DNA from 2 places in the Caballeronia sp. AZ7_KS35 genome. Region 2 is predicted to be linked to the other one. Evidence: predicted binding sites of a transcription regulator. Region 2 holds the regulator's gene; the other holds the start of a gene.
The links. Region 2 encodes LexA, which represses DNA repair genes until DNA is damaged. Its sites were predicted from a motif close to ACTGTATNNNNATACAGT; they were not measured.
Positions count from the first base shown of each region.

Region 1: NCT05_RS26890 (putative DNA modification/repair radical SAM protein) is a predicted target of LexA. The motif match lies at 1,892-1,909, and genes of this name have one in related genera.

Region 1 covers NZ_JALQDV010000042.1:174,280-178,691, reverse strand. Annotated here, with positions in the region: partial or broken gene NCT05_RS26895 (UdgX family uracil-DNA binding protein) at 1-668, opposite strand, end outside; gene NCT05_RS26890 (putative DNA modification/repair radical SAM protein) at 668-1,879, opposite strand; gene NCT05_RS26885 (hypothetical protein) at 1,993-2,214, shown strand; gene NCT05_RS26880 (hypothetical protein) at 2,322-2,627, shown strand; gene NCT05_RS26875 (hypothetical protein) at 2,936-3,235, shown strand; gene NCT05_RS26870 (aldose 1-epimerase) at 3,246-4,178, opposite strand; gene NCT05_RS26865 (phytanoyl-CoA dioxygenase family protein) at 4,175-4,412, opposite strand, start outside.
Region 2 covers NZ_JALQDV010000003.1:321,729-326,140, reverse strand. Annotated here, with positions in the region: gene NCT05_RS07705 (sulfate ABC transporter substrate-binding protein) at 1-876, opposite strand, end outside; gene lexA (transcriptional repressor LexA) at 1,135-1,812, shown strand; gene NCT05_RS07695 (hypothetical protein) at 2,010-2,336, shown strand; gene NCT05_RS07690 (DUF2939 domain-containing protein) at 2,436-3,035, shown strand; gene NCT05_RS07685 (universal stress protein) at 3,071-3,580, opposite strand; gene nodI (nodulation factor ABC transporter ATP-binding protein NodI) at 3,894-4,412, shown strand, end outside.

The sequences.
Region 1 (4,412 bases), on a different contig from region 2:
GTTCAGTCGCGCCGGATTGAAGATGCTGCGGTAGTAGGTCATCCAGAGCGCTTCGGCGGCATCCGGCAAGACCGCCGCATGATCCGACGCCCGCGCGCGGCCGCGCTCCAGTTGCAGGCGCTCGCCGTCGAACATCGCGGCGCCGTCGGGCGTTGCGATGAGCCACGTCGAGCGTCCCATGCGCGCGGCGAAATGCTCCGCCCCCACGCGAGCACGTCGTGATCCGGCTCGTACCACGCGACGAATTCCGGCGCGCCGAGCGACGCGTCGCGCTGCCGGAAGCGCACATACGCGATCATGTCGTGCTGCGCGCGGCGCACCGCCTTCGCCATCTTGTAGAGGCGCGCGCCGTCTTCATCGGCGGGCGATGCCACCGAGCGGTCGCCCTGCGCCCAGCGCCACAGCACGCGATATAAAAAGCTCCAGCGGCGCGCGTCGCGAAAATGCGCGGCGTCTTTCAGCAGCGATGCGAGTTCGCGCGACACGCGGATAGGCGGCGCATCCGCTGCCTTCGCCGCTTTTGCCGATCGCGCCGACTCGTTGAACAACGCCGGCTCCGCCTGAGCCGTACGCCAGTCGATCGATTCGGGCGGGAGCTTTTGCGCGAGCGCATCGAGCGCGGCGACGCGCCAGGCGTCGAATTCGTCGTCGATGGCGATGACGTGCATCAGATCAGCGAGAGCTGCACCGGGCCGGTCGCGAGCGCGCGCCGCAGACTGTCCGAAGGCGCTTCGTCGAGCGGCGGCCGGTAATCCGCCGTGACGACGAACGGCTTCACCTTGTCCATGCCGCAGCGCAGCCGCACGAGATCGTGATAGCGCACGCGCCGCTCGCGCCGCAACTCCACGATGCGCTTCGCGTTGCGCATGCCGATGCCCGGCACGCGCGCGATCATGCGCGCGGGCGCGGCGTTCAGATCGACGGGAAAGCGCTCGCGATGCGCAAGCGCCCACGCGAGTTTCGGATCGACATCGAGCGGAAGGTTGCCGGCATCGCCGAGCAGTTCGGCGGCGGCGAAACCGTAGCCGCGCATCAGAAAATCCGCCTGATACAGCCGATGCTCGCGCAAGAGCGGCGGCGCTTTCGACGGCACGCCCGAGGGGCTGTCAGGAATCGGGCTGAACGCCGAGTAATACACGCGCTTTAGCTGATAAGAGCCGTACAGCGTTTCGGCGGTGCCGAGGATCGTGCGGTCGTCGGTTTCATCGGCGCCGACGATCATCTGCGTGCTCTGCCCCGCCGGCGCGAACTTCGGCGCGCGCGGCTCCGCTTCCGATTCCTCGCGCGCGACGCGGATGTTGCCCATCGCCAGCTTGATCGTGCGGCCGCTCTTTTCCGGCGCGAGCCGCTCGAGGCTGATTTCCGTCGGCAATTCGATGTTTACGCTCAGACGGTCGGCATAGCGTCCCGCTTGCGCGATGAGTTCTGGATCGGCATCGGGAATCGTCTTCAGATGGATGTAGCCGCGAAATCCGTGCTGCTCACGCAGCAATTTCGCGACGAGAACGAGCTGCTCCATCGTGTAGTTCGACGAACGAATCACTCCGGAACTGAGAAACAACCCGTCGATGTAATTGCGACGGTAGAAATCCAGCGTGAGCGTAACGACTTCTTCCGGCGTGAAGCGCGCACGCGGCACGTTACTGGACCGGCGATTGATGCAGTACCGGCAGTCGTACAGACAAAAGTTCGTCAGCAAAATCTTGAGCAGCGAGACGCAGCGCCCGTCGGGCGTGAAGCTATGGCAGATGCCGGAGCCGGTGCTCGCGCCGAGGCCATCGATGCCGCGCGACTCGCGTTTGGGCGCGCCGCCGCTCGCACACGACGCGTCGTATTTGGCGGCGTCGGCGAGAATTTCGAGCTTTTCGGAGAGATCCATCTTGATTATGGTACTGTATGTTTATACAGTACCTCACGAGAGGCGCGGAGTCAAAGGTAATCACGGCATCGCACGCTTCGCGCCTGCCCTCGCAATCTCTTTCGGAGCCTTTCATGCGATTCGACTACAAGACGTTTCACATCGACTGCACCGCCCATCACGACGAAGACGGCAGCTACTACGCGCACGCACGCATCACGCGTCCGGCGGACGAGCGCACCGCGCATGCGGAAGTATTCGAATCCGGCGAGCTGGATGCGTTCGCGAGCGAGTCGGATGCCGTCCATTGCGCGCGGGCGTGGGCCATCGAGTGGTGTGACGAGGCGACTGCATGACAATTCGATTTCTTCCCGCGGCACGGTGATTGCGCAATGTAATCGGCGACGCCGCAGCTTTGCGCAAGGCGGCGCGCATCGAGATCATTGATCAACGGGAGGAAACCATGAAGAACGCCAAGAGAAGTTTGATTGTGTCGGCCATGATTCTGGGCTTGTCGGGCGCGGCATTCGCGCAAGGCGCGGGCGGCGGTGCCGGCGGCGGCGGCGCGGGTGGCGGCACGGCGGGCGGCAACGGGGCCGGTCAGGGCGGCACCGGAATGGGCACGCCGAACAGCAACGGTGTAACCGGCTCGACGTCGGGCGCATCGGGCTCGAACACGATGGATTCGTCCAAGGGCAGCAGCAAGATGCACAAGAAGGGCAGCTCGGGATCGAACATGTCGAGCGGCACCTCCGGCAAGTCGGAATAAACGTATTGAGTTTCCACGTTTCGGCGCGCCCGGACTTTCGCAAGTCCGGGCGCGTTTTTCGTGCTTCTTCTTTAAACCCGCACGCCTATCCCCACCAAGGTATCCCTGCCAGATAGGGATTTCTCGCGCCTTCCCATCGCCGTAAGGTAATCCCCGAGCGCCATTCGTCGCGCCCGGTGCGTCGTCATTTGTCGCGTCGGACGAAGCGAGCCCGCGCTCGATCCATTCATCCGTCCATCGGCAAAGCGGCAAGGAGTCCGAGACTCGCGTTCCCGGCTGCTTGTGCATTCGTTTCAAGGAGCTGGAACATGAAGGCAAAGATCAACCCGAAATTTCTCGCGATGATGGCAGCATGCGCGGTCGTGTCAGGAATCGGTGTCGCGCACGCGCAAGGCATGCCCGCCGATGCGCAGCAACTCGTCCAGACGATGCGCCCGATGTACATGTCGCAGGCCATGCCCGATGAATCTCAGACGCAAACCGCCGCGACGCCGCAACAAGCCTCCGGCGGCGACTCCGCGTATGGCGGCATGAAGCCCGCCTCCGCGAGCGGACATCGCGATAGCGACTGCAGCCCGGCGAACTGCAACGTTTTCTTCGGTCAGTAGGCGCGACGCCTTATTCCGTGTGAGTCGTCCAGGCGAATGTCGCGCTGACCGACTCGCCCGGTTCCAGCACCGCGCCGCCCTTCGCGGCGCGGTCGACATCGAGATTGACCCAGTCCGCCACGTTGCTCACCGGCTCAACGCAGAGCAAATCGGGATGCGACTTCGGTGCATACACCACCAGGGCATCGAACGGCGCTTGCGCGCTGAGCGTGACCGCGCGGCGTTCGTCGGGCCACGCGATCGTCGCCGTGCGCGACCAACCGGCGAAGTTGTTGTCGAGATCGAAGGCATCGGCGGGCATGCCTTCTTGCGACGCCATCGCATCGACGCACGGATGCGCGCCCGCATGCGTGGGCAGCAGATCGGGCGTGCTGTGCCACATCGACGCGACGCGTGCGTGAACGCGCGTATTGCGCGTGCGCGGATAGTACGGGTGATGTCCCATGCCGAACGGCATCGGCCGATCGGACAGGTTGCGCGCGGAGAGCGTCACGCTTAGCGTGTGGTCATCGAGCGCGATGTCCTGCGTCGCCTCGTATGCGAACGGCCAGTGACGCGCGGCATCGCGCGAGGGTTCGTGCAAAAAATGCAGACGCGCGCGCGCGTCCGACACATCGCCGACACGCCACGGCAAGCGCCACGCGTTGCCGTGCAGCGCGTGCGCAAAGGCGTTGCCGTCGCCGGAAAGATCGATGAGCGCACCGTCGAACACGAAGCGCGCATCGCGGATGCGATTGCAGTACGGCAGGAGCGGAAAGCTCGCCATGCCGAGCGGATCGCGTGCGGCCAGCGCGGCGGGCGTCGCGGGACGCAACCAGTCGATCGTACGTCCGTCGCGCGTTTCGTCGAAGGCCGCGATCGATCCGCCCACGTGCGGCGCAAGCAGCACGCGCCGCGCGCCATGACGCAGTTCGACGAGGGGATCGGACGGCGCGGCGCTCAATATGCAAACTGCCGATAGCTTTCGTCGAAGGTGCGCGCCGTCGTTTCCACCTGAGGATTGAAGCGCAGCAGCCGCCGCGCGCGCGGAGGCAACGCGGCGAAGACGTCGCGCGGCACGTCGATATGCACCTCGGGCCGGAAATACCACGCGCGGCTGTAGCCGATCACGACCATCGGACGCGGCTCGCCGATGAGATTCGGCGTACCGCGATGCAGGCCGCGCACATCGCGAATC
Region 2 (4,412 bases):
ACGCGGCCGATAGAAATTGCGCGCGGCGATCTGCTGCCCTTCGTCGCTATAGAGATACTTGAGATACGCTTCGGCGAGCTTGCGCGTGCCGTGTTTGTCGACGACCTTGTCGACCACCGCGACCGGCGGCTCCGCCAGAATGCTCACCGACGGCACGACGATCTCGAACTTGTCCGGACCGAATTCCTTCAGGGACAGGAACGCCTCGTTTTCCCACGCGATGAGCACGTCGCCCTGACCGCGCTGCACGAAGCTCGTCGTCGCGCCGCGGGCGCCGGAATCCAGCACGCCGGCGTTCTTGTAGAGCTTCGTCACGAACTCCTTGGCGGTCTGCTCGTTGCCGCCCGGCTTGTGCTGCGCGTACGCCCACGCCGCGAGGTAGTTCCAGCGCGCGCCGCCCGATGTCTTCGGATTCGGCGTGACGATCGACACGCCCGGCTTCGTCAGATCGTCCCAGTCCTTGATGTGCTTCGGATTGCCCTTGCGCACGAGAAACACGATCGTCGACGTGTACGGCGATGCGTTGTCCGGCAGGCGCTTCTGCCAGTCCGCGCCGACGAGTCCCTTGCCCGCGAGCGCGTCGATGTCATAAGCGAGCGCGAGCGTAACGACGTCCGCCTGCAGTCCGTCGATGACCGCGCGCGCCTGGCCGCCCGAGCCGCCATGCGACTGCTTGAAGGTTACGGTCTCGCCCGTCTCCGCCTTCCATTTTTTCGCGAAAGCCTGATTGAAGTCCTGATACAGCTCGCGGGTCGGGTCGTAGGAAACGTTCAGAAACGACGTATCCGCCTGCGCCGGCGCCGTCACGATCAAACCCGCCGCGCCAAGCGTCGCCGCAGCAAGAAGCCGTCGCAATCCCGTGTTGATGCTTTGCATTCCCCGTTCTCCGTCTTATCGAATTGACGGAATCAGTCTAACGAGGCCTCTATATGATTGAAAATAATCGTTATTCACTTTTTTATACGTAAAACTGCTAAGAACGATATTCCTGGATGGAAGAAGCGCCGGCGGGCGCGATCCGACGGTGCGGAGGCTTCGTGGCCGCGAACTTAAAGTAAAGCTTGAAAAGCGCCAAATACTGTATAAAAATACAGTCACCTGTCCATTCATACAGTGCATCAGGGGCTCGAGCCAGTGACCAAAACATCAAAACTTACCGCGCGGCAGCAGCAGGTGTTCGAACTCATCCAGCGCGCGATCGACCGCACGGGCTTTCCGCCCACGCGCGCCGAGATCGCGGCGGAGCTCGGCTTCAGTTCGGCCAATTCCGCCGAGGAGCACCTCAGGGCGCTGGCCCGCAAGGGCGTCATCGAGCTGGCGGCGGGTTCGTCGCGCGGCATCCGGCTGCTCGGCGATGCATCTCGCATCGATCGGTCCGAGGAGCTGCCGCATCAGTTCACGCTGCCGCATCAGAGCATCATGCAATTGTCTCTGCCGCTCGTCGGCCGGGTCGCGGCGGGGAGTCCTATCCTCGCGCAGGAGCACATCTCGCAGCACTATGCGTGCGACCCCGCGCTCTTCTCCAGCAAGCCGGACTATCTGTTGAAGGTGCGCGGCCTCTCGATGCGCGACGCAGGCATTCTCGACGGCGATCTTCTCGCCGTGCAAAAGCGCAACGAAGCGAAAGACGGACAGATCGTCGTCGCGCGTCTTGGCGACGACGTCACGGTCAAGCGCTGGAAACGGCGCGCGGACGGCGTCGAACTCATCGCCGAAAACCCCGAGTATGAAAACATCTTCGTGCGCGCCGGCAGCGGCGATTTCGCGCTTGAAGGCATTGCCGTCGGGCTGATCCGCTCCGGCGAGTTCTGATGTTGGCCCGCGAACGGGCAAGGCACGAAAGTCGAAGCACATTACTTTCGCACCGAGACACGAAATGTCTCATTGACATCGCAAGATAGCCTCACCAACCGCTTTCGACACCTGATTCAGGCGTCTCACAACACAACAAGCATGACGGCCACCGCGCGCGGTGCGCCGCGGTGCGTCCTATCGTCTGGAGAGTCATCATGGAACGTTTTGCCCGTCTGCTGCCCTTCCGTCAATTCGGCCGCCTGCGCCATCTGCGCACGCTGATCGCCTGCGGCATGCCGCGCGCCGAAGCCACGCCCGATCTCTTCAACGAAATGCCCGCGTTGCCGTCCCGTCAGCCGGCCTTCGCTCGCGTTTCCCTCAACAGCACGGTGCACGCCGAGGCCGAGCAGCGCGCGCCAGTGCGCGTGTATCGCGGGCAATCGCGCGTGATTCTGGTGGGCAAGATCGACGAGGTTTCGCGCATGATCGACCGCTGCATCGCCGAGGAAAATGCCGGGCTGGCCGGCGGAATCCTCGCCTGAATGGAACGCCATCGCACGCACGACGTGAATTCACGGGATTTAACCGACGCCCGCGCGGTCAATCCGTAATTCACGTTTTGCAAGAGGCTCGGCCCAAGCATGTCCCGCACTACCCGTTCTATTGTCGTTACGCTCGTCGTCCTGGTTATCGTCGCGGCGCTCGGTTTCGTTTACGCATCGCCTTACATCGCACTCGATCGCGTGAAGCGCGCGGCCGATGCCCGCGATGCGCAAACCGTCAACGAATACGTCGATTTTCCGGCGTTGCGCGCGAGCCTCAAGGACCAGATCGCGGCGCTGCTCACGCGTCGCGTGGATATTCAAAAGAGCGGGAATCCGCTTGCGATCATCGGTGCGATGATCGGCGCGGCGCTCGTCGGTCCGCTGGTGGATTCGTATGCCACACCGGACGGCGTCGCGGCGATTCTGAACGGCATCCCGCCGCGCGGCGATCCGGGCGAGCGTCCGCCGCAAGCTGGCGACGGCGCACCAGCGAATGCGGGGAATGGGCCCGCGTCCGGCGTCACGACCGCACGGCAGCCGCCGAAAGAGCCACCGCAGACGACGGCGGGTTATCGAAGCCTGAACACGTTCGTCGTCACGTATCAACACGGCGCCGGCGATGCGCGATACTCCGCGATCTTCCACCGCAACGGGCTCGTGTCGTGGAAGCTCGTCGCGGTCGATCTCAACGGTTGACGCGTCAAGCGTCGCGGTTCACGCTTCGCACCGCATCACGCCCCGGCTTCGGCCTTGACGGGCTTCGCCGCGTACGCCGCTTCGTCTTCCGCTTCGGCCGATTCACCGGCCTGACAGACGGCAACCAGGATGCTGCACTTCACGCGATCCAGCAGCGGCGTGTTGCCCGCGCCCATCCACCAGCGCGCGAGGCCGCTGCGGCAGCGATGCCCGACGACGACGAGATCGACCTGAAGGCTGTCGGCGAGCGCCGCGATTTCGTCGATCGGATGGCCGAACGCGAAATGTCCCTGTGCCTGAAGGCCACGCTCGCGCAGCCATTCGACGCCCTCTTGCAGGATGTCGCGCGCGGCCTCTTCGAAGCGTCCGCAGGCCATGTCGGTTAGCAGTCCGGCGCTCTGCGCGATGCTCGAGCGCATATCCACCACCGCGAGCACATGCGTCTCCGCATTCAGGTCGAGCGCGAGATTGGCGCCCTGACGCAGTGCCTTGCGGCCTTCTCTGGAGCCGTCGTAGCACAGCAGGATTTTTCGGTAGCTCTCCATCTTGACCTCCCTGGCCAACGTGCCGTTGAGCGCGACTTGCCCGCGGCGTTGATTCATCATCGTGGGTCGTCCCATGGGAGACAACGCTGGAAAACGCTTACCGGCGCGAACACGCTAGCTCGCACCGTGCCAGAACCACAAAAACGTCGACGGACAAGCCTCTGGCACTTTCGGCCGGAACCGGTTCGACGCGCCCCGCACGGGTTTGACACGCGCGCGCAGCATGCGGTTGCACGCCAAGCGCCGCCTTGGTGCAATGGATTACACTAGCCCGCTGGATTTCCCTCATCCGGCTTTCCCTGCGCACAGATGCATGACTGATCAAACTTTGCAACAAAGCGCTACACGCGACGCCGATGGAAACCGCGCACCCGCCATCGAATTCAGCGAAGTAAGGAAGCACTACGGCGAGCGCACGGTCGTCGACGGCCTGTCGTTCGATGTGCGGCCCGGCGAATGCTTCGGACTGCTCGGACCGAACGGCGCGGGCAAGACGACGACGCTCAAGATGCTGCTCGGCATCACTTCGCCCGATAGCGGCGCGATCCGTCTCGTCGGCGAGCCGGTGCCCGCGCGCGCCCGATTCGCCCGCGAGCGCGTGGGCGTCGTGCCGCAGTTCGACAATCTCGATCCCGATTTCACTGTCCGCGAAAATCTGACGGTGTTCGGCCGCTACTTCGGCCTGACGGGCGCGCGCATGGATGCGCTCGTACCGTCGCTCCTGGAGTTCGCGCGGCTGGAGAGCAAGGCCGATGCGCGCGTCGGCGAGTTGTCGGGCGGCATGAAGCGGCGTCTCACGCTCGCGCGCGCGCTCGTCAACGATCCCGATGTG